DNA from 3 places in the Photobacterium atrarenae genome. Region 2 is predicted to be linked to each of the others. Evidence: riboswitches for the same ligand, from Rfam matches in the RefSeq annotation. Region 2 holds a riboswitch; each other region holds the start of a gene.
What was found. Region 2 has a riboswitch for thiamine pyrophosphate ahead of thiM (hydroxyethylthiazole kinase). Riboswitches for the same ligand answer to the same signal wherever they lie in the genome.
Positions count from the first base shown of each region.

Region 1: linked by a shared signal. The riboswitch ahead of thiB (thiamine ABC transporter substrate binding subunit) and the one ahead of thiM (hydroxyethylthiazole kinase) in region 2 are both predicted to bind thiamine pyrophosphate.
Region 3: linked by a shared signal. The riboswitch ahead of thiC (phosphomethylpyrimidine synthase ThiC) and the one ahead of thiM (hydroxyethylthiazole kinase) in region 2 are both predicted to bind thiamine pyrophosphate.

Region 1 covers NZ_CP101508.1:3,047,065-3,055,018, reverse strand. Annotated here, with positions in the region: gene NNL38_RS14130 (PhoH family protein) at 1-17, shown strand, start outside; gene thiQ (thiamine ABC transporter ATP-binding protein) at 107-829, opposite strand; gene thiP (thiamine/thiamine pyrophosphate ABC transporter permease ThiP) at 829-2,418, opposite strand; gene thiB (thiamine ABC transporter substrate binding subunit) at 2,432-3,385, opposite strand; TPP riboswitch at 3,525-3,633, opposite strand; gene NNL38_RS14110 (DUF547 domain-containing protein) at 3,698-4,480, opposite strand; gene leuD (3-isopropylmalate dehydratase small subunit) at 4,615-5,217, opposite strand; gene leuC (3-isopropylmalate dehydratase large subunit) at 5,236-6,675, opposite strand; gene leuB (3-isopropylmalate dehydrogenase) at 6,699-7,787, opposite strand; gene leuA (2-isopropylmalate synthase) at 7,790-7,954, opposite strand, start outside.
Region 2 covers NZ_CP101509.1:187,600-195,553, reverse strand. Annotated here, with positions in the region: gene NNL38_RS17060 (TrkH family potassium uptake protein) at 1-411, opposite strand, end outside; gene NNL38_RS17055 (potassium channel family protein) at 415-1,068, opposite strand; gene NNL38_RS17050 (response regulator) at 1,237-1,938, opposite strand; gene NNL38_RS17045 (sensor histidine kinase) at 1,935-3,050, opposite strand; TPP riboswitch at 3,397-3,494, shown strand; gene thiM (hydroxyethylthiazole kinase) at 3,704-4,489, shown strand; gene thiE (thiamine phosphate synthase) at 4,501-5,136, shown strand; gene NNL38_RS17030 (DEAD/DEAH box helicase) at 5,286-6,485, shown strand; gene NNL38_RS17025 (GlcG/HbpS family heme-binding protein) at 6,592-7,095, opposite strand; gene NNL38_RS17020 (response regulator) at 7,263-7,943, shown strand; gene NNL38_RS17015 (sensor histidine kinase) at 7,921-7,954, shown strand, end outside.
Region 3 covers NZ_CP101508.1:3,380,826-3,388,779, forward strand. Annotated here, with positions in the region: gene thiE (thiamine phosphate synthase) at 1-441, opposite strand, end outside; gene thiC (phosphomethylpyrimidine synthase ThiC) at 441-2,372, opposite strand; TPP riboswitch at 2,489-2,586, opposite strand; gene NNL38_RS15745 (universal stress protein) at 2,650-3,072, opposite strand; gene crcB (fluoride efflux transporter CrcB) at 3,236-3,619, shown strand; gene ltrA (group II intron reverse transcriptase/maturase) at 3,885-5,177, opposite strand; tRNA gene NNL38_RS15760 (tRNA-Trp) at 5,778-5,854, opposite strand; tRNA gene NNL38_RS15765 (tRNA-Asp) at 5,863-5,939, opposite strand; rRNA gene rrf (5S ribosomal RNA) at 5,996-6,111, opposite strand; rRNA gene NNL38_RS15775 (23S ribosomal RNA) at 6,239-7,954, opposite strand, start outside.

The sequences.
Region 1 (7,954 bases), on a different contig from region 2:
CCGAAGAGAACCTGTAATTCCGGCCACTGGCCGATCTTCCATTCACTGAATTGAAACTTAAAGGAGCAAGGGGAAACCCTTGCTCCTTGTGATTTTCAGGGGCTGCTTAAACTCGCCCGAGGTAGCGCTTGAGCGCATCATGCTGAGGGTTTTCCAGTACCTCGCGGGTCGGGCCGACCACCTGGATCTGGCCCTGGTTGATAAAGGCGCACTGATCGGCAATTTTCAGCGCTTCTTCCGGACTGTGGGTGATCAGCAGTACCGTGGTGTGGTGCTCCCGGGCCAGGCTTTTCACCAGTGCCAGCATTCCGTTGCGCAGCGCCGGATCCAGGGCAGAAAACGGCTCGTCGAGCAGCAGCAGCGGCCGGTTGCGCAGCAGGCAGCGCGCCAGGGCGACCCGTTGTTTCTGGCCGCCGGAGAGCTGCTCCGGCAAACGGTCGAGATAGGGCTGGATCCCGACTCGCGCTGCGGCCACTACAATTTTCTCTTTATCCTCACGGGTCAGCTTCAGGCCGGGGTGCAGCCCCAGACCGAGGTTGTCGAACACGCTTAGGTGCGGAAACAGGTTATGGTCCTGAAACAGCAATGAAAGCGGACGCTCGGACGGCAGCTGGCGCTCGATGTGCTGGCTGTTGATGATCAGCTCACCGCTGTCGGGGGCCAGGAAGCCGGCCACCATCGCCAGCAGGGTACTCTTGCCGGCACCGCTGGGCCCGAGCAGGGCGACGATTTCGCCGGCCTCGACGTTGAGATCAAAGCAAAAGCGGGTGCGCTCACGCTGGCGGCCCGGTTGGACGTAACTGTGGGTCAGTTGGTTCAGGGTTAACATCATGGATTCCGAATGAGCAATTTTTCCACCAGGGTAAACAGGCCCAGGCTCAGTAGCAGCAAGACCAAGGCGGCAACGGCAGCGGCGTCCATCTGGTAGCTGCCGAGCAGCTGATACAGATACAGCGGCAGGGTCTGGAAGCCCTGGCTGCCGAACAGGGCAATCGCGCCCAGATCGCCCAGCGACAGGACAAAGCCCATCGCCAGCGCCTGGGCGATCGGCTTGCGCAGGGCCGGCCATTCGACCAGTCGCAGCCGGGCCCCACCCCGCATGCCGAGGCTGTGACACAGCGGGTTGTACTGCTGGGCGATGTGCAGCATCGGCTGGCTCAGGGTTTTGATCACATAGGGCAAGGCCATCAGGGCATTGACGCTGACCACCACCCAGAATGCCGCGGCAAAGACGTCGGTAAACTGGCGCAGCAGGAGGAAGATCCCGGTACTCAACACCAACCCCGGCGTCACCAGAATCATGGTGCCGATGAGCTCGATGCCGTCGGCCGACAGGCCATGGTGGCGCAACCGCCACTGACGGCTGGCCAGCAGAATCGTCACGCCGCCCAGCAGTGCCAGCAGGCAGGCCAGCGAGGCGATTTTCAGCGAGGTCCCGACCGCCTGCCACAGCGCAGGATCGCTCAGCAGCGCCGGCAGTTGCGGGTTCAGCCCGGCACCGACCACCGCCAGCAGCGGCGGCAGCACGAGTAGCAAAGTGAAGGCAATCCACACACCGTCCCAGACTTTGCCCTGCCAGCTGTCGTGTTGTGGCGGCAGCGGACGGGCAGTCGCGCCGCTCAGGGTGGCGAGTGGTTTGGCAAAGCGTTGGCTGAATAACACCAGGCTGCAGCAGATCAGCATTTGCCACAGGGCCAGCATGGCCCCGCCGGCCAAGTCAAAGTCGTAGCGCAGCGCCTGATAGATCGCCAGCTCTATGGTGGTCGCTTTGGGCCCGCCGCCGAGCGACATCACCACGGCAAAACTGGTAAAGCAGAGCATGAACACCAGGCCGATGACCTGCGGCAGTTGCTGGCGCAACCGCGGCCAGGCGATTAAGCGAAACTTGCTCCAGCCGCGCATCCCCAAATGGGCGGCCAGCTGATGCTGTTCGTAGGGAATACTGTCCAGGCTCTGGTGCAGCAGCCGGGTGGCCAGCGGGAAATTGAGAAACACATGGGCCAGCAAAATGCCGTGAAGTCCATAGACGGAGAATGGCATCGATCCGCCCCTGTGCTCCAGCCACTGGGCCAGCAGCCCACTTTTGCCGTATATCGCCAGCAGGCCGAATACCGCGACCAGTACCGGCAGCACCAGGGTCATGGCGAACAGGCGCAGCAGCAGGCTGCGGCCGGGGAAACGGCGGCGGGAAAAGGCATAGGCGACCGGGATCGCCGGGACAATGCTGAGCAATGTCGACAGGAATGCCTGGTAGAAACTAAAGCCGGTGACATGGCGCAGGTAGGGATCCTGCCAGATCAGCCACGGGCTCAGGGAATGGGCCTGGCCAATCAGGGCGCTCAGGGCACTGACCACCAGGGCTACAATCAACCCGGCCGAGATCAGGCCGGGCAATACTTGGGTTACGCGGGTATTCAACAGCGTCTCGCTTTTAACGGGTCAGTGCATGTTGCCATTCACGGATCCATCCACGTCGGTTCGCCGCAACATCCTCTGCGGTAAATTCCAGCGATTTGGCCGGCAGGGTCAGTTGCTCAAACCCTTGCGGCAGCTCCTGCTTGACCACCGGATACATCCAGTTGCCGGTCGGGATCTCCCCCTGGAACTGTGGCGTCAGGATAAAGGCCATGAACTGATCGGCCAGTTTCTGGTTATTGCTGCCCTTCAGCTTGGCGGCCACTTCCACCTGCATATAGTGGCCTTCGCTGAAATTCGCCGCTTTATACTTGCCTTCGTTCTCGGCAATCAGGTGATACGCCGGAGAGGTGGTGTAGGAGAGCACCAGATCGGATTCGCCTTTAAGGAACATGCTGTAGGCTTCCGACCAGCCTTTGGTGACGGTCACGGTCTTCTTCGCCAGCTGCTGCCAGGCGTCGCTGGCTTGGTCGCCGTAGACGGATTTCATCCACAGCATCAGGCCCTGGCCCGGGGTCGAGGTGCGCGGATCCTGGTAGATGATGCTCAGATCATCGCGCTGAACCAGCTCATCCAGGCTTTTCGGCGGGTTGCTCAGCTTGCTGCTGTCGTAGATAAAGGCAAAGTAGCCGTAATCAAACGGGACAAACGTGGTGTCCTGCCAGCCGTTCGGCACATCCAGCTTGCTGGTATCGAGCTGGTGCTCGGCCAGCAGGCCGGTATTTTTTGCTTCGCTGATCAGGTTGTTGTCCAGCCCCAGCACGACATCGGCCTGGGTGGTTTTGCCCTCCAGGCGCAGGCGGTTGAGGATGGAAACGCCATCGTCAAGGGCGACAAATTCCAGGTTACAGTCACATTGGGCTTCAAAGGCTTTTTCAATCGCCGGGCCCGGTCCCCAGTCTGAGGCAAATGAGCTGTAGGTGTAGACAGTCAGAGTCTCGTCGGCGGCCCAGGCAGAGCCGGCGGCCATCGCCAGGGTCAAAATAGACAGATGTTTTTTCACGGTGCGCTCCTGATACGCTTGCATCCTGCAAGAGAAGAAAATCGTTTGAGCGGCTTAGGGTTGAGAAGGGCTCGCGGCATCGTGCTGCGACTTGGAAAAGCAAAGGCACTTCAAATCATCTCAATTCCTACGCCAGCATGATCTGGTTCAGGTTCAATGGGTTCTGCGTAGGCAGTCTCAGTCTGAGCCGGGCTCAGACACCCCATGAGAACAGCCGGTATTGTAATCTGCCCGGCGGTGGGTTGCCAGCTTCTCGCAATCGTCCGGCCTACAAGCACGTTAGCGGGCTTCGTTCAGGGCCCAGTTATAGTCGTAACTGACACTGTTGAGCGTCACCGGTTTCCCATCCCGGTAGCGGTTGAGGTGGCGTTGCAGTTGGGCACGGGTGCCGAAATCGCTGCCGTACCAGTCATAGATCGATGACAGACGTACCCGGTTGCCGCGCACCGCCACGCCTTTGTCACTGTTGATAAAGCGTTTGGCGCTTTGCTCGAGCAGGGCTTCGGCATTGGCGGCAGTAAAGGCCTGCGGCTGGAGATCCGGGCAGCCGAGGCTGGCGCAGTTCACCACGTAGTGGATGCGCGGGTCCTGCCAGATCGGGCGCAGGATCCGGTGCTCAATGTCATTGAGGGTCAGGGCTTTGCCGTTGATGGTAATAACCTCTTCATCCCAGGGACCGAAGCTGAACAGGCCGCCGAGCTTAGTGATCGAGCTCACGGGGTAGTTGTCGAGGATCAGTTTGACGGTGAGGGCATTGTAGAGGTTGACCCAGTAGGCAAACTGCTCGCGGCGGTTGAGCTGACGTGGATCGCTTTGGCTCAGATCGCGCACATAGCGACCCAGCTCGTAGCGATCGCTGTCGCTGACCTGACGGTAGCGAAACAGGGTCTGGGTTGGTTGGGTGACAAGATATTTATCCAGCAGCTGTTGCCAGCGGCTGTGGTCAACCTGCACCGTGCTAGCGGCGTTATGCGGCTGCCAGTCCGGCCAGAGGTCGGCTTTGGGCGCGGCGAAAATAGCGGGTGATAAGCAGAGCAGGATCAGAGCAAACAGGGAGCGCATGGGGTGTCCTTCAGATTCTAAGCGGTTCAAAGGAAAAGACCTGCGGGCCGCTGTTTTCTTTCAGTTTTTTGGGACAGATGTTGCCAGCATTGAAAAAGCCCCGGCACGGTGGCCGGGGCGGATGATATCCGCAATCAGGCCAGAAATGCCGGAATATTGCGTTCATACTCGGCGATTTTGTCCTCATGCTGCAGGGTCAGGCCGATGTTATCCAGCCCGTTCAGCAGGCAGTGGCGGCGGAACTCATCGATTTCAAAGTGGTACTGCTTACCGTTGGCTGAAACCGTCATGGCTTCCAGATCCACGGTGATTTCAGCCCCTTCGTTGGCGGTGACGAATGTGAACAGCTCATCGACTTCGGCGTCGCTCAGGCGCACCGGTACCATCTGGTTGTTGATTGAGTTGCCGTAGAAAATGTCGGCAAAACTCGGCGCGATCATCACCTGAATACCGTAATCGGCCAGTGCCCACGGGGCGTGCTCGCGGGATGAGCCGCACCCGAAGTTCTCCCGCGCCAGCAGGATACTGGCACCCTGGTAGCGTGGCGCGTTCATCACGAAATCCGGGTTCGGCTGCTTGCCGGCATCATCTAAAAAGCGCCAGTCGTGAAACAGGTGCTTGCCAAAGCCGGTGCGGGTGACTTTCTGCAAAAACTGTTTCGGGATAATGGCATCGGTATCCACGTTGGCAGCATCCAAAGGAACTACCAGGCCGGTGTGTTGTTTAAATCCTGTCATTGTTTCGTTCCTTCTGAATTATGCGGTCGCGGCTTCTGGTTCCAGCGCGCGGATATCGACAAAGTGGCCGGCACATGCAGCAGCCGCGGCCATCGCCGGGCTGACCAGGTGGGTGCGGCCGTCGCGGCCCTGGCGGCCTTCGAAATTACGGTTACTGGTCGAGGCGCAGCGTTCGCCCGGGCCCAGGCGGTCGTTGTTCATTGCCAGACACATGGAGCAGCCCGGCAGGCGCCATTCAAATCCGGCATCAATGAAGATCTTGTCCAGTCCTTCTTGTTCGGCTTGTGCTTTGACCTGCTCAGAGCCTGGCACTACCAGTGCTTGCACATTCGGCGCGACCTTGCGGCCTTTGGCCACGGCTGCAGCGGCGCGCATGTCTTCGATGCGCGAGTTGGTGCATGAGCCGATAAAGACTTTGTCGATGGCAAAATCAGATAGCTTTTTGCCCGCTTCCAGACCCATATAGGCCAGGGCTTTGGCCGCAGAGGCCTGCTCGACCGGATCGCTGAAATCACTCGGGGCCGGGATCGGCTCATCGACAGCAATGACCTGGCCTGGATTCGTGCCCCAGGTCACCTGCGGCTTGATGTCTTTGGCATCCAGAGTCACCACGGCATCGTATTCGGCCCCTGCGTCTGTTTTCAGGGTTTGCCAGTAGGCCACGGCAGCATCCCAGTCGGCCCCGGTCGGGGCAAACTTGCGGCCCTGGACATAATCAAAGGTGGTTTGGTCCGGGGCGATCAGCCCGGCCTTGGCGCCCAGCTCGATGGCCATGTTACAGACCGTCATCCTGCCTTCCATTGACAGGTCAGTAATGGCCTCGCCGCAGAACTCAACCACATAGCCGGTGCCGCCGGCGGCAGTGGTTTTGCCGATGATTGCCAGCACGATATCTTTGGCGGTGATGCCCGGTGCGACCTTGCCTTTGACCTCGATCTTCATCGTCTTGGCGCGGGCTTGCTTCAGGGTCTGGGTTGCCAGCACGTGCTCAACTTCGGAGGTGCCGATACCAAATGCCAGCGAGCCGAACGCGCCGTGGGTGGCGGTGTGGGAGTCGCCGCAGACAATGGTCATCCCCGGCAGGGTGATGCCCAGCTCAGGGCCCATGACGTGGACGATGCCCTGGTACTTGTGGTTCAAGTCGTACAGGGTGACGCCGAATTCTTCACAGTTCTTGGCTAGGGTTTCCATCTGGATCCGGGCCATCTCGCCCGAGGCTTTAATATCTTTGGTCTGGGTCGAAACGTTGTGATCCATGGTGGCAAAAGTTTTGCCGACCTGGCGCACCTTGCGGCCTTTCTCCCGCAGGCCGTCAAAGGCCTGCGGCGAAGTCACTTCATGGACCAGGTGACGGTCGATGTACAGGATCGGGGTTTCGCCTTCCGCCGCGACGGCAACGTGGGCATCGTAGACTTTTTCGTAAAGCGTTTTCGGCGCTTTTGCTTCTGTGTTTGACATTGCTCGGGTGCTCCTCGTTCTGATTATGCTTGGCGGATGTAGGCGGCGATCTTGTCGCCCATCTCGCTGGTGGACAGTGCCGGGCGGGTACCGGCCAGATCGGCGGTCAGCTCACCGGCTTCCAGCGCCTGCGAGACGGCTTGCTCAATGGCGCGGGCCGCGGGCTCTTCACCCAGGCTGTAGCGTAGCATCAGCGCGGCGGACAGAATTTGCGCGACCGGGTTGGCAATATTCTTCCCGGCAATGTCCGGGGCGGAGCCGCCGGCAGGTTCGTACATGCCGAACTTGTCCTGGTTCAGGCTGGCCGAAGGCAGCATCCCCATCGATCCGGTGATCATCGCGCACTCATCTGAGATGATGTCGCCGAAGATGTTGGAGCACAGCATGACGTCAAACTGGGACGGATCTTTGATCAGCTGCATGGTGGCGTTGTCGATGTACATGTGGCTCAGGCTGACGTCCGGGTAATCCCGGGCGACTTCTTCCACTACTTCGCGCCACAGGATTGAGCTTTGCAGCACGTTGGCTTTGTCAATCGAGCAGACTTTCTTGTCGCGCAGCATCGCCGATTCAAACGCGATGCGGGCGATCCGCTCAATTTCATAACGGTGATAAATTTCGGTATCAAATGCCTTTTCTTGTGCGCCTTCGCCCTCGCGGCCTTTCGGCTGGCCGAAGTAGATCCCGCCGGTCAGCTCACGGACCACCACGATGTCAAAACCGCGCTCGGAAATATCGGCACGCAACGGCGAGAAGCGCTCCAGGCCGGCATGGATCTGTGCCGGACGCAGATTACAGAACAGCTGGAAGTGCTTGCGCAGCGGCAGCAGGGCACCGCGCTCGGGCTGATCATTGGGCGGCAGGTGCTCCCATTTCGGACCGCCGACCGAGCCGAACAGCACGGCATCGGCAGCTTCACAGCCTTTTAAGGTTGCTTCCGGCAGCGGGCTGCCGTGGTTGTCGATGGCAATGCCGCCGACATCATATTCGGTGCAGTTTAAGGTGAAGCCAAACTTGTCCTGGACGGCGTCCAGCACCTTGTGGGCTTGCTGCATCACTTCCGGGCCAATGCCGTCACCGGGTAAAACGGCGATTTGATAAGTACCTGCCATGGTTATACGGTCTCCATATGGGATTTTTGTTTAATTTGTTCAATTTGATCGGCACGGTGAATACTGTTGATCACGTGCAGCAGCGCCTGGCCGGAGGCTTCGACAATGTCGGTCGCCAGGCCGGTGCCGTGGTATTTGCGGCCTTTGTAGTTGGCGATGATATCGGC
Region 2 (7,954 bases):
GGCCATAATGGTGGATGCATCGGTCTGGTTAAACGCCTCCTTGGCAACGGTCCGCTGTAAAAAGCCGATTTTTCCGCCGAGGGCAATCAGGGTGACGATGGCAAATGTCATAATACCGAGGCCACCGAGCTGGATCAGCAAGGCGATGATGATTTGTCCCAAAGGGGTGTAGGCCGTGCCGGTATCGACCACGACCAGCCCGGTGACGGTGACGGCCGAGGTGACGGTAAACAGACTTTCCAGCCAGGTGATGGGCTGGGTGGTCGACCAGGGGAGCTTCAGGGCCAGGGTGCCGAGGGTGATAAATAGCAGGAAGCTACCGCAGAGGATCAAGGGCGGCGCCGCGAGGATCTTCTTGCCTGCTTTGGGTTTTCTCTCAATCGGAGAGACAGAGGGATGCCAGATGATCATGGGTTATACCAACCTTGGTGCCAGTTGAGTGAGTGCTGCACGCGAGCCGCTGAGCAGCAGGATGTCATCGGGCTGGACGCGAAAATTCAGCGGGAGTTGGGTCAGGGTCTGCTGATCCCGCTTGAGCAGCAGCACATCGATTGAGGTGCTGGTGCGCTCGAGGATCTGGCTTAAGCTGTGATCCTGCCAGGCGGATTTGACGTGGACTTCAACCACATACATGCCATGGCCGAGGGCAAGGTAGTTGTGCACCATCGGGTAATGGAGCGCTTGAGCAACCCGCATGCCCATTTCCTCTTCCGGATGGATAATCCGCGACACGCCGAGTTTCGAGACGATGGTGTGGTGAGCCTTGGTGCTGGCTTTGACCCAGATTTCCCGAACGCCGATATTTTTGAGGCTCAAGGTACACAGCAGGCTGGACTGCATGTCGGCCCCGATCGCGACCAGCACGGCATCGCTGTTGGATAAGTCCAGTTCGCGCAGGGCATTTTCATCGGTGGCATCGCAAATGACGGTTTGGGTGAGTTCCTCGACATATTTGTCGGCAACCGTGGCACTTCGGTCGACCCCGGTCACGGTGTGTCCCAGATGAATGAGTTCCAGACTGGCTGCGATGCCGAAGCGGCCAAGCCCAATGACAGTAAAGTGAGCCATATTTATTCCTCGTTTCGTATTAATCTCTGTGTTGAAGGTGTACAAAGCCGACCCGAGTCATTTCGGGCATGCTTGAGCCGGCATCCCGTCAGAAACGGGCTGCCTGATGCTGTGGTTTATGCGGGTATGGAGCCGAGTGTCACCATGCGGCTCGGTGATACCGCGGGTCTATTCGCGATGGATCAGCTCGGGCAAAAAGCGGTAGCCGATCCCCGGTTCGGTTTTGATAAACCGGGGCTGGTCGGCATCATCATTTAATTTTCGCCTGAGCTGGCTGATGAAGATCCGGAGGTAATGGGTATCGTCCTGATGCGTCTCTCCCCAGATATCGCGCAGCAAGTGATCTTGCTTGACCAGCTCCCCGGCATGGCGGGCCAGCGTCGAGAGCAGGGCGAACTCTTTTTTTGACAGGGAAATCGGCTGGTGGTTAAGCAGCACCTCGTGGCGTTCTATATCCAGGGTCATTTGTTCAAACACCAGCTTGTTCGCCGGCTTTTCGGCAGGGATGAGATCGCGCAGCAGCACTTTGATGCGGGCCATCAGCTCGCGGATCCCGAACGGCTTGCTTAAATAGTCGTTGGCGCCGAGTTCGAGCAGGCGGACTTTTTCGTCCTCTTCATCCCGGGCGGTCAGCACCAGTACCGGCGTGGGCTGGTCACGGCGCAGGCGTTGCAGCAAGTCGCTGCCGTCCCCGTCCGGCAGACCCAAATCCAGAATGATCAGGTCGGGCGCTGCTGTGTTGATTTGCGCCTGCGCTTCAGCCACATTTGTTGCACTGACGGACTGAAACCCTTCGGCCGAAAGGGCAATACGGATGAAAGTCTGGATTTGCGGCTCATCATCAATGATGAGGATGGTGTAGGGCGTCATGACAGATCCTCGTGACAGAGCTCCTCGTAACAAGGAAGCTGGATTCGGATGGTGCAGCCTTGGTCAACCGGCACAATGGCAATGGTGCCTCGGTGGGCGTCGATAATACTTTTAGTGACGGTCAGGCCCATACCAGATCCACCGTCCGCCTGATTACCGGGGCGCTGAGAGTAGAACAGGTCAAATACCTGCTGGTGCTGGTCCGGCGGGATCCCCGGACCCTGATCGCAGATATCCAGGGTTACCTGATCGCCGTCTTGGTAGACCTCAACCCTGACTTTCTCCTGCGCCGGAGAATAAGCGACTGCATTATCAATCACATTGAACAGCGCCTGTTCCAGCAGGGAAGCCTGAACATGCACCCGGGGTAGATCCGGGATGATGTGCAAAACAATCCGATCGCTGCGCTCCCGGCGGCAGGCTGCATGCACGATCGGGGCAATCGACTGTTCCGTCGTTTGCAACGTGACTTGATCCCATTGCAGTTTCGTCGCCTGCAGCAGGTTCTCGATATAGTGGTGTAAGCGATGGCTTTCATCCATTGCACTTTGCAGCAACTCTTCCTGTTGCGGCTCTGCCAGCTTGCTGCGATACGCCTGCAAAGTACTGAGCGTTCCGATGATGGTGGAGAGCGGCGTGCGCAGATCATGGGAGACGGACAGCAGAATGTTACTGCGCAGGGTTGCTTGTTTCAGCGCCTGTTGCTGACGGCGGTAGTGCTCGGCCAGCTGGCTGGTGATCAGGGCAACGAGCAGGAACACCCCCAGGTTCATGATGTCACTGGGGTGGAACATCTGCAGGGAAAAGCGTGGTGCAGTAAAGAAAAAGTTGAAACTCAGCGCGCTGCACACGGCGGCGGCGAACGCCCGGAATCGATCCCCATGTAAAGCCACCCAGACCACACCGAGTTGTAGGATCAGCAAAACTGCCGCGGTGGAGTGAAGCCAGTGGTCGAGCAGGGCACTCACCGCCAGCGCGGCGAGGGTGGTGAAGGCCGCAAACAGCCACGGCTTGGTAAAATGCCGTGTACCGGCACAATTCGCTTGGGTGAAATGCCGCGCCCGGGCAAATCGTTGCGTTTTGATCGTCCGTTGGGGTGCAGAGGCTTTCATAACTTGGGGTCGTTGACTGAACATGGGGTGACTTTATCAGAGTTCGGGGAATGCTGGCCGTAAAGAAAGCGTAATTTCTTTTGAGTCAGCAGGTTAACAGCGGCAATGGCGATCACCTATTCGTCGAGTTGAGAGCAAATTCAAGTTTCTGGGCTGTCCTTTTGATCGGATCTCAATTTTGCTGTGATGTAAAACTTGTGTTGCATGTACTGAATTGTAAAAAACTGGGCTTCTCAACCCTGACGGTGCGTTCGATTTGGGAGCGGACTGTCGCGGGGTAAGCTGTTGAAGTGACTGAAAGTGCAACACGGCTTGTTGCGCTTTCAGTCAATATTGATATCATCGCGGGAAATAGTCGGGGAGCCGTTAGGCTGAGATCGCATTGCGAGACCCGTTGAACCTGATTCAGTTAACACTGGCGTAGGGAACTATACCGCTTGCGATGGAAGGTATCATGCCTCCGCCTCAATAAATAGATCGCCGGGCGCTGTTCTCCTTCTCCAGCCCGATGTATCTGCCTGATAAATCCAGCCTTTGTGTGCCGTCAAATGGCTGTTTCCCGCTGACATCATTTCTGTTCAGGTATTCCCCAAAATGAACCGCTCACCGGTGAGCGTGACAAGGCCGCGTCACAGTGACGCCTGAGGAAGCATATGAATACCGAAACTATCGTCTCCGCACTGAATGCCGTGCGTCAGCAAAAGCCGCTGGTGGTCAATATCACCAATTACGTTGTCATGAACAACACCGCCAATGCGTTGCTGGCACTGGGTGCATCCCCGATCATGGCGCATTCGCGTGAAGAAATGGCTGAAATGATGAGCTTTGCCGGTGCGTTGGTGGTGAATATCGGCACCCTGGATAGTTCCTGGACGCCGCGCATGGCTTATGCCGTTGAGCAAGCAAATCGACATGGCAAGCCGGTGGTGCTGGATCCGGTCGGTTGTGGGGCCAGCACCCTGCGTACCCAAACGTCGCGTCAGATCGCCCAGGCGGCAGCGCAGCTGATCATCCGCGGCAATGCTTCGGAGATTATTGCGTTGGCCGGAGAAGCAGGCCAGAGCAAAGGGGTGGATGCACTGGACAGCAGTGAAGCTGCCGTGGGGACGGCGCGTCATCTGGCCGAGGTTCATGGGTGCAATGTGGTGATTTCAGGCGCGACCGATGTCGTGGTAACCGCGGAAGGCGAGGTTCGGCTGCGCAACGGCCATGCCATGATGCCGTCTGTCACCGGGATGGGCTGTACGCTGTCGGCACTGACCGGCGCTTTTGCGGCAGTAGGTGAAACCACTGGGCTTGCCGCCGCCGCTGTCCTGGGGGTGGCCGGAGAAATCGCCGCCGAGCAGTCCGCCGGGCCCGGAAGCCTGCAGCTTAACCTGCTCGATGCACTGTATCAGCTCGATGAAACCACACTGCGCCAGCGCCTGAAGTTAGCATAAGGAACACTGTTGTGAACCCATATCATTTATATCTGGTGACAGACGATCAGCAAGATCTCGCGACCCTGACCTCGGTTGTGGCACAAGCCGTTGCGGGCGGGGTGACCATGGTGCAGGTGCGGGAAAAGCACGGTGATGTTCGCGCGTTTATCGAGCGGGCACAGGCGGTGAAAGACATCCTTCGCGGCACGGGTGTGCCTTTGATCATCAACGATCGCGTCGATGTCGCCCTGGCGGTCGATGCCGATGGTGTCCATCTGGGACAATCTGATATGCCAGCGGCGCTGGCGCGCCGATTGATTGGGGAAGACAAGCTGCTCGGCTTGTCGATTGAAAACGAGCAGCAACTGATGGAAGCTGAGTTTCTCCCGCTGGACTATCTGGGGCTGAGTGCGATTTTTACCACCCCGACCAAAACCGACATCAAGAAAGCGTGGGGCATTGACGGGCTGGCCAGGGCGATTGCCCAAAGTAGTTATCCCATCGTTGCGATTGGCGGAATCAACGCGGCTAACCTTGATGCGGTGGTGGAAACGGGCGTTGACGGGATTGCGCTGGTCTCGGCCATTTGTCACGCCGATTCACCGCGTGATGCGGCTGCTGCCTTGCGGCAACAGATGGCTATGCGGGAAACCGTTCGGGATTGACCCTCGAAGATGACTCTCGTTACTGAAGTCGGTCATTTCGCGTGGAAAAATGCTCAGCGCTTGCCGGGGTTCATGGTAGAATCCCGCGCTTACTTGTGTTGCGCCGGTTTCAGGCGTGACCTGATTGTTTGATGAACCAGAGGCGATCCATGCCATTCTCTAAACTTGGACTGAGCAAACCACTGACGCAAGCGGTGGCAGCGCTCGGTTATACCCAACCGACCACGATCCAGGCCAAAGCGATCCCGGTGATCCTGGATGGCAAGAACCTGATTGCCGCTGCGCAAACCGGCACCGGTAAGACCGCCAGCTTCGTGCTGCCGATCCTGGAAAAGCTGAGCCAGGGACAGACGAAAAAGAAAAAGCGGATCCGGGCGCTGATCCTGGTCCCGACCCGCGAGTTGGCTATTCAGGTTGAAGAGAAGATCACTCAGTATGGTCAGCTCCTGGGGCTGACGTCGCTGGCGATGTATGGCGGGGTCGACGAGCAGCAGCAGAAACAGCGCCTGATTGAAGGCGTGGACGTGCTGGTGGCTACCCCGGGCCGTCTGCTGGATCTGTATGGTCAGCGCGCGGTGTATTTCGAAGAAGTTGAAATGCTGGTGCTGGATGAAGCCGACCGGATGCTGGATATGGGCTTTATCGATGATCTGAACAAGATCCTGGATCGCCTGCCGGAAGACATTCAGCAGTTGCTGTTCTCCGCGACACTGTCGCGCAAAGTGCGTGATCTGGCGAAATCTGCGGTGATTGATCCGTATGAAATCACCATCGCCGCCAATCAGGCATCGAAAGCCAATATTGAGCAGTGGCTGATCACGGTCGATAAAGATAAAAAGTCGGCTTTGTTGAGCCACTTAATCAACGAAAACCAGTGGGATCAGGCGCTGATTTTCATCGAAACCAAACACGGCGCGGCAAAGCTGGCGTCTCAGTTGGAAAAACGCGGCATTTTCGCGGAAGCGTTCCACAGCGGGCGTAGCCAGGCCGCACGGGCTCAGTTGCTGGAAGATTTTAAAGCCGGCAGTCTGAAATATCTGGTGGCGACTGGGGTTGCGGCGCGCGGGATCGACATCGAAGAACTACCCCGTGTCGTCAACTATGATTTGCCGTTCCCGGCGGATGAATATGTCCACCGGATTGGCCGGACCGGCCGGGCAAATGCCTCGGGCGAGGCGATCTCGTTTGTCTCGAAAGACAACTTCAAAAATCTGTGCATGATCGAAAGCCGCCTGGGCCATCTGATTGAGCGCCGGGAAGTGGAAGGTTTTGCACCGAAAAAACCGGTGCCGATCTCGATCCTCAATTATGTCCCGAAACACAAGCGTCAGCCGCAGGACAAAGGCTGATGTAGCCCTCACTTCATGTAGCCCTTGCTTCATGTAAGCCTGATTTCAACGAAAACAGGCGCTCAATCGAGCACCTGTTTTTTTCGGGTAACCGGGGCGGTGTGAATCACAGCACCTTGTTGATCGCTGCTTCCGCGCACTGCACATCCAGGTGGCCGCCCGGTGCGCCGCCGACACCAATGGCGCCAATGACGGTATTGTTGACGGTCAGCGGCAGGCCGCCTGCCAGGAGCAACAGGTTGTCATCCATATCTTTCAGCGGTTGCAGCATCGGCTTATCCGCGATGGTTTTCATCAGGCTGGCTGTCGGTTGTTTCATGCTGGCGGCGGTGAAGGCTTTCTTGCGCGAGCTGTCGAGGGTGTGCTTGCCCGCATTGTCTGCGCGAAGCTGTGCAATGACGTTGCCGGTGACATCCACAACGGTGGCGGAGACGGTGTAGCCTTTGGCCGCACACTGCGCTACAGCCTCTTGACTCAGTGTAAATGCCGTGGCTGATGAGATTTGGGCAATAGAAATCGTGGCTGTCTGATCCTCGGCGCTGGCTTGGAAAGACGTTGCAGCCAGACCTGCGAAGATAGTGCTCAATAGCGTATTTTTTAAAGGTGTCATGTGATCCTCCATGAAGCGGGGTGGTGTTTGGGTACGTGCTGTCAGGTTAGCGACATCGGGATTGCCGGAGGCTTTCAGGAACATTACAAGGTTGTAATGTTCCTGAAATTCGACCAGAAAAGCTGATACAGTGAACTGGTTATTCCCCACACAGGCTGATGGATCCAGTGAACGTATTACTGATCGAAGATGATCTGCACATCACCCGGTTTCTGACTCAGGGCTTTATGCAGGAAGGATATACCGTGACTCAGGCCGGCGATGGCGTTGACGGGCTGCATTTTGCGACCACCGCCCACTATGACGTCATTGTGCTGGATTTGATGTTGCCGAAGAAAGACGGGCTGCAAGTGCTTGCCGAGCTGCGTGGCATGGGGCATACCACCCCGGTGATTATTCTCAGCGCCAAACATTCCGTTGAAGAGCGGGTGCTGGGGCTTCGCTCCGGTGCGGACGACTATCTGGTCAAGCCGTTTGCCTTTTCCGAGTTGCTGGCCCGCTGCCAGATCCTAACCCGCAGAAGCCAGTCTCAGGCCGCACCCGCGCATCAGCTGAGTTATCATGATCTTACCCTGGATTTACTCAAACATACATTGCATCGCGGCGGACAACCGATCCCACTCAATCAGCGGGAGTTTATGTTGGTGCAGTTGTTGTTGCAGCACCCGGAAAAAGTGCTGTCGAAAACGGCAATCCTGGAGCAGGTGTGGGGCTATCAGTTCGATCCGCAGACCAATGTGGTTGATGTACTGGTCTGCCGCTTACGCGGCAAAGTGGATAAGCACTTTGACTTACCCTTAATCCACACTATCCGAGGCGTCGGCTATGTCCTCAAAGCAGAAGGTTGAAGTTGCCCTGG
Region 3 (7,954 bases), on a different contig from region 2:
TAAGGTGACTGCATCTTCCAACGGATAATCCAGGGCCAGAGCGGCCAGCAACATGGCGCGTTGCGGCTCAGCTGATCCAGCCTGACGGCAGTACACTGCGCGCGCTTCACCCTGGTGATGCCAGAGATCCACGCAACCCTGTTCGGTCGGTAAACCACACACCACCAGAGACGGATCCTGCGCAACCTGCTGTTGCATCTCACCGAGTGATGGATACGGCGGCTGCCATTGATCTCTCACCCGGTAGTCCAACACCTCCCTGGCTTCAAACTGAAATGCCAGATGAACAGCGCGACCATCGACTTCAATCGTTACCACAGATTCAGCTGTCCAGACCATCTCAACTGGCTGGCCCAGCTGATAACGTTGTGCTGAGGCAAACAGAGACCCTAAATAACGGCGCAACGGCGCCAGGGATTCCGGTACCGTGATCATGCCCATTAGCTTTCCTCTTGAACCGGGTGGTAAAGCTCGCTGCCGCGAGCCCGGAATTCGTCGGCTTTTTGCTGCATGCCTTCGAGCGGATCATCAAGTAACTTGATTTCGACTGCCTGCGCATCCGCCCCTTCAGGGAGCGCCTTGGCGTAGTCCCGCACTTCCTGGGAAATTTTCATCGAGCAGAATTTCGGGCCACACATCGAGCAGAAATGTGCGACCTTACCGGACTCCTGCGGCAGAGTTTCATCGTGGTAAGCCCGGGCAGTTTCCGGATCCAGTGCTAGGTTGAACTGATCTTCCCAGCGGAATTCAAACCGGGCTTTCGACAACGCGTTGTCCCGGACCTGAGCTCCCGGATGACCTTTGGCCAAGTCGGCTGCATGGGCGCACAGCTTATAGGTGATCAGCCCGACCTTCACATCGTCTTTGTTCGGCAGGCCCAGGTGCTCTTTCGGGGTCACGTAACACAGCATGGCACAGCCGTACCAGCCAATCATCGCCGCGCCAATGCCCGAGGTAATGTGGTCATAGCCCGGGGCAATATCAGTTGTCAGCGGGCCCAGGGTGTAGAACGGCGCTTCATGGCAGTGCCTGAGCTGCTCTTCCATGTTCTCTTTGATCATGTGCATCGGCACATGTCCCGGACCTTCAATCATCACCTGAACATCATATTCCCAGGCAATTTTGGTCAGTTCACCCAAGGTGCGCAGCTCGCTGAACTGAGCTTCATCGTTGGCATCGGCGACCGAGCCCGGACGCAAGCCATCCCCCAAGGAGAGCGAAATATCGTACTGGGCACAAATTTCACAAATCTCACGGAAGTGTTCATAGAGGAAACTTTCTTTGTGGTGGGCCAGGCACCACTTGGCCATGATTGAGCCGCCCCGCGAAACAATCCCGGTCACCCGCTTGGCAGTCATCGGTACGTAGCGCAGCAGCACCCCGGCGTGAATGGTGAAGTAATCCACTCCCTGCTCAGCCTGCTCCAGCAAGGTGTCGCGGAACACTTCCCAGGTCAGATTCTCAGCGATGCCGTTCACCTTCTCCAGCGCCTGATACATCGGCACGGTGCCAATCGGAACCGGGCTGTTGCGGATGATCCACTCGCGGGTTTCATGGATGTTGCGGCCGGTCGACAGGTCCATCACGGTATCGCCGCCCCAGCGGGTGGACCACACCAGCTTCTCGACTTCTTCTTCGATGGATGAGCTGACCGCGGAGTTACCGATATTGGCATTCACCTTGACCAGGAAGTTACGGCCGATGATCATCGGCTCCGATTCCGGGTGGTTAATGTTGGCAGGAATAATCGCCCGACCTTCTGCCACTTCCTGACGCACAAACTCCGGCGTAATTTCTTCCGGCAGATTGGCCCCGAAGTTTTGCCCCGGATGTTGCTGGGTTAGCAACGCATCGCGGTACTTGGCGCGACCCATATTTTCACGGATCGCGATATATTCCATTTCCGGGGTTATGATCCCCTGACGCGCGTAGTGAAGCTGAGTGACATTCGCCCCGTCTTTCGCACGGCGGATCCGGGCCCGCTCGCCAAAGCGCAAATCATCCAGCGTATCGTCAGCCAGACGCTCTTTGGAATAAGCCGAGCTCAGTTCATCCAGCTCGATGGTATCTTCGCGCTCAGCAATCCACTGCTCCCGCAGCCGTGGCAGGCCCGCATAGATATCGATTTCATGTTCAGGATCGGTATACAGACCGGAAGTATCGTAAACACGTACCGGCTCATTGGGCTCAAAAACCGGCGCATCTTTGGTACCGCCAACCAGACTATCCGCCAGAGTGATTTCCCGCATCGGGACACGGATGTCGTCACGACTGCCGGTGATATAGACCTTTTGAGAATTCGGGTACGGTTGGGTAGTGAGTGAATCAATGAATTGTTTCGCTTCCAGTCTCGCTTGTTTGCGATTCGACATAGCAATTTCCTTGTTCTGTATAAAAGGGAATTTGCTTATCGGTGGGTGCGTCAACAAGAGGCTACACGTAGGGTGTGTAACATCATCTGGAACAGCAGCTGCGGATGCAGCAATACAGAAGATTTTCTCTTGTTCCCTTCGCAGGTATTAGCCTGATCAGGTTCTACGGATCCCGCAATGCGGTCTCAGCCAATTGGCACTCCGACAAGTTACTCTCGAGTATATGGAAGTCCTGAACGATCAGCAACCATCCAATACCGCTTTCTGACTTCTTTGTTCAATGGCACATGAGCACATCACAGCCGCCTTGCTGCGACAATACCTGGCTGAGGTCGCCAAACCACTGAACACCGCTCTTATGCACCCCCAACACCACCAGATTCGCCCGAACCTGTTTGACCAGAACCAGCAAGTGCTTGGCAACGTCACCATCGGCAATATGCATAGCGCGGACTTTATAAGGGGAGCGCCGGGACAAGGCTGACAATTGTAGAATCCGCGTCGCCTGGGTATCCAAGTGCGCCTCTTCCAACCCCAACTCCGCATCGAGAAAGCTGACATTCCCCAGCCCTGGCTCCACAAACGCGACGTGTAGTTCAGCATGATTTTGCTCAGCAATAACAGCCGCCTTCACCATCAGCTGATGTGCATCCAGATTATCCGGGTTGACTGCCAGCAACACGATTTGATACAAGGCCATACACTTCCTCCCCATAGATAAGCGCAGCGGGTGACGTGCTTAAAACCAATGATCATGCCGTCGCTCAATCAATGATTGCATCAATACTGCCGGGCAAAGATGATCAACGTAGCAAGATCGTGGTATTAGTATGGCAACGTTCTCACAATCTAAAGTAGTGTAAATGAGCCAATTTCTCTTTCTTGGGCTAATTGCGTTAGGCGGAGCATTCGGTGCCTGTTCGCGGTACCTGATCTCTGAGCTATGCGTCAGCTGGTTTGGCCGAGGTTTTCCTTATGGCACCCTGGTGGTCAATGTGGTCGGTTCATTCCTCATGGGCATGCTGATGTCGGCGATCAACCAGGGCATGATCACAGCCATCCCCGCCCGTCCGATGATCGGCCTCGGCTTCCTCGGCGCCCTGACCACCTTCTCAACCTTCTCCATGGATAATGTCATCCTGATGCAACAAGGCGCGTTTTTAAAAGCCGGACTCAATATGCTTCTCAATGTCGCCCTCAGTCTGACGGCCTGCTTTATTGGCTATCAACTCCTGGTGAAAAGCTAAAGACCATTCTAATACCAATCAAAGTAAATCAGTGAGCAGACATAGTGCAGGAAAAACGTTTGAGAACAAGGCAGGATTTTTTGATCAGTAGTTATTCTACAATCAAAACTTCTAACGCAGTTATCGAGCATTTGAACAAGCTAGGATGACCAGTTATTTACTGCGATTGGTATCAGTCGGGGCGATTCAGGCTTCTTTCAGCCTGACAGGTTTGCCAGCTTCGCTGGGCAATCGAGTAGGAGGAGGCCTCACGGCCTCCGTCCTCTCACACCACCGTACAAGCGTGGGTCGCATACGGCGGTTCCGAATATATTTTCAGTGACTCGTACCCATCTCGCAACGAGTACAGACCCATATCCTTGAACCATTTCATTGGCATGGCCTGATTGAGCTGGGGCGATAAAGCCAAGTGCCACCACCCTTTATCTGACATCGCCAGCTTCCACGCATTGCGTTCGCTTACACCCTCTTGGCGTAACCATGTCGCTATGCTGTATCTGCGCTTGCGCTGCTTGAGGCGATAGCACCGTAAGCACCGCCTTATCCATTCATCCAAGCGCTGCATCGCGCTTTTCCGTATGGCAAGCTTGAAATAGTGTTGCCAACCTCTTAGGTATTGAGTGAGTTCGACTAGGACTGTCTTCAACTCTCGCCCTCGATTCCGCTTCGTTATTTGACGCACTCGCTTCTTCATCTGAGTTTGTGCTGTCTTCGAGATATGGATGCTTCCATCTCGTTGAAAGCGATGGCCTAGGTAAGTCCGCTCTGTCACTCTCGTTGCCGCACTTTTCTCACGGTTAACCCTGAGTTTCAGTTTCTGCTCCAAGAACTCCGTGATTGAGGCTTTTACTCGATTGGCGGCTTCCTCACTGTGCACGTAGATTTGGCAGTCGTCTGCATATCGGCAGAACTTATGCCCTCTTCGCTCAAGCTCTTTATCCAACTCATCTAATACGATATTTGATAGCAGCGGAGATAATGGTCCACCCTGTGGCGTCCCTCGTTGCCTCTGCTCAACTAACCCGTTTCGCATTATGCCTGCCTGTAGGTATGACCTGACCAGCTTCAGGACCCGTTTATCTGTGATGTCCTCCGATAGCCTGTGCATCAGTCTATCGTGGTTCACAGTATCGAAGTATTTCGCCAGGTCTATGTCGACTACATAACCCCGCCCCTCCCTGATGTAGTGGCTTGCTGCCACCAATGCATGGTGGGCACTGCGGTTAGGCCTGAACCCATAACTGTTGCTTGAAAACTGAGGTTCGTAGATATCTGTCAGTACTGAGGTAATGGCCTGTTGGACTACCCTATCAAGTACAGTTGGGATACCTAGCTGCCTCACTCCCCCGCTAGGTTTGGGAATTTCTACACCCAGAACGGGTTGGGGTTGGTAGCTCCCGTCCAGAAGGCTCTGGCGGAGCGCTTGCCCATTAGAAGACTGCCGAAGCATCGAGATAGTCGCTGTTATGTCGAGTTTATCAACCCCAGCACATCCCTTGTTCTTCTTCACTCTTCTCAGGGCTTGGTTCAGATTTGTTGAGGAGCAGATCCGCTCCATCAACTGAGTTGAGGTCACCAAGACTCGTCCTCCTGTCTACGCCGATCATGCTTGTCATTCTTCGTGGCCATGAGCGTCACTTGCGGTGTTGCCCAGTAGTACGTAGAGATGTTGTTCATCTTGCTATGACCCCACATGATTGAGTGTCTAGTGACTGCTTCTTGATATATTCAGTTCCGGCCTTCCCTTGGGTTGTACTTCCCCAAGGTACTATGCCTTCTGCTGACTTCTTATTACCCGTCACACAACATCACTGTTGTATTAGTCTCATCCGAGACAGGTCGTAAGATCTCCCGAGGTAAGACGTTGTTCTTTCCCTTGGCTGTGCCTGATTTACCCGTACACACTTCCCGTCGAGGCATTGGGCTGTTCTATATATTGCTAGGTTACCCAAGTTGTACTGGCCTACTATCAGGTTTCTGTTCGTCACACCCAAGTTTTGCCGTTTGCTTCCTTCAGATCCCACCTCACGGTGGGCACCCTTGCATAGGCTAACGGTTCTCGCTCGACTGAGCCCGTAGAGGACTTTCACCTCCTAGAACAACGCCATGCTCGGCGCACAACAAAAAAGCCCCAGTCTTTCGACTGAGGCTTTGAAGATGGCAGGGGTGGAGGGATTCGAACCCCCAACACGCGGATTTGGAATCCGCTGCTCTGCCAATTGGAGCTACACCCCTAGAAAGAGTGGCGGAGCGGACGGGACTCGAACCCGCGACCCCCGGCGTGACAGGCCGGTATTCTAACCAACTGAACTACCGCTCCACACGGCACTTAATCGAAGTCTTACTGTGATGGCTTCAATCAAGTTAATGTTCAAAGCCTGGCGATGTCCTACTCTCACATGGGGAGGCCCCACACTACCATCGGCGCTGTTACGTTTCACTGCTGAGTTCGGCATGGGATCAGGTGGGTCCATAACGCTATGGTCGCCAAGCAAATTCTGTTTATCTTGCGCCTTCGGCGAAAGATACAATCTCGGAAAATCTGACCAGTGTTCCCAAACACGTCATTCAAGTGCTTGCGGAGTCCGTACTTCGTAAACAAAACCCCTTGGGTGTTGTATGGTTAAGCCGCACGGGCAATTAGTACAGGTTAGCTCAACGCCTCACAGCGCTTACACACCCTGCCTATCAACGTCGTAGTCTACGACAACCCTTCAGAAGGCTTAAAGCCTTGGGGATGACTCATCTTGAGGCTCGCTTCCCGCTTAGATGCTTTCAGCGGTTATCGATTCCGAACTTAGCTACCGGGCAATGCGTCTGGCGACACAACCCGAACACCAGCGGTTCGTCCACTCCGGTCCTCTCGTACTAGGAGCAGCCCCTCTCAATCATCCAACGCCCACGGCAGATAGGGACCGAACTGTCTCACGACGTTCTAAACCCAGCTCGCGTACCACTTTAAATGGCGAACAGCCATACCCTTGGGACCGACTTCAGCCCCAGGATGTGATGAGCCGACATCGAGGTGCCAAACACCGCCGTCGATATGAACTCTTGGGCGGTATCAGCCTGTTATCCCCGGAGTACCTTTTATCCGTTGAGCGATGGCCCTTCCATTCAGAACCACCGGATCACTATGACCTGCTTTCGCACCTGCTCGAACCGTCATTCTCGCAGTCAAGCGGGCTTATGCCATTGCACTAACCTCACGATGTCCGACCGTGATTAGCCCACCTTCGTGCTCCTCCGTTACGCTTTGGGAGGAGACCGCCCCAGTCAAACTACCCACCAGGCACTGTCCGCAACCCCGATAAGGGGCCGACGTTAGAACATCAACACTACAAGGGTGGTATTTCAAGGACGGCTCCACAGATACTGGCGTACCTGCTTCGAAGCCTCCCACCTATCCTACACATGTAGGGTCAATGTTCAGTGCCAAGCTGTAGTAAAGGTTCACGGGGTCTTTCCGTCTAGCCGCGGGTACACAGCATCTTCACTGCGATTTCAATTTCACTGAGTCTCGGGTGGAGACAGCGTGGCCATCATTACGCCATTCGTGCAGGTCGGAACTTACCCGACAAGGAATTTCGCTACCTTAGGACCGTTATAGTTACGGCCGCCGTTTACCGGGGCTTCGATCAAGAGCTTCTCCGAAGATAACCCCATCAATTAACCTTCCGGCACCGGGCAGGCGTCACACCGTATACGTCATCTTTCGATTTTGCACAGTGCTGTGTTTTTAATAAACAGTTGCAGCCACCTGGTATCTGCGACTGCCAGCAGCGCCAAGAGCAAGTCTCTTTACCGCCGGCAGCGTACCTTCTCCCGAAGTTACGGTACCATTTTGCCTAGTTCCTTCACCCGAGTTCTCTCAAGCGCCTTGGTATTCTCTACCCGACCACCTGTGTCGGTTTGGGGTACGATTCCTTGCTATCTGAAGCTTAGAGGCTTTTCCCGGAAGCATGGCATCAATGACTTCAGCACCGTGGTGCCTCGACATCAGGTCTCAGCCTTGTAATCCCGGATTTGCCTAAGATTACAGCCTACACCCTTGAACCTGGACAACCGTCGCCAGGCCCACCTAGCCTTCTCCGTCCCCCCATCGCAATAGCAAGAAGTACGGGAATATTAACCCGTTTCCCATCGACTACGCCTTTCGGCCTCGCCTTAGGGGTCGACTCACCCTGCCCCGATTAACGTTGGACAGGAACCCTTGGTCTTCCGGCGAGGAGGTTTTTCACCCCCTTTATCGTTACTCATGTCAGCATTCGCACTTCTGATACCTCCAGCATGCCTTACAGCACACCTTCAACGGCTTACAGAACGCTCCCCTAC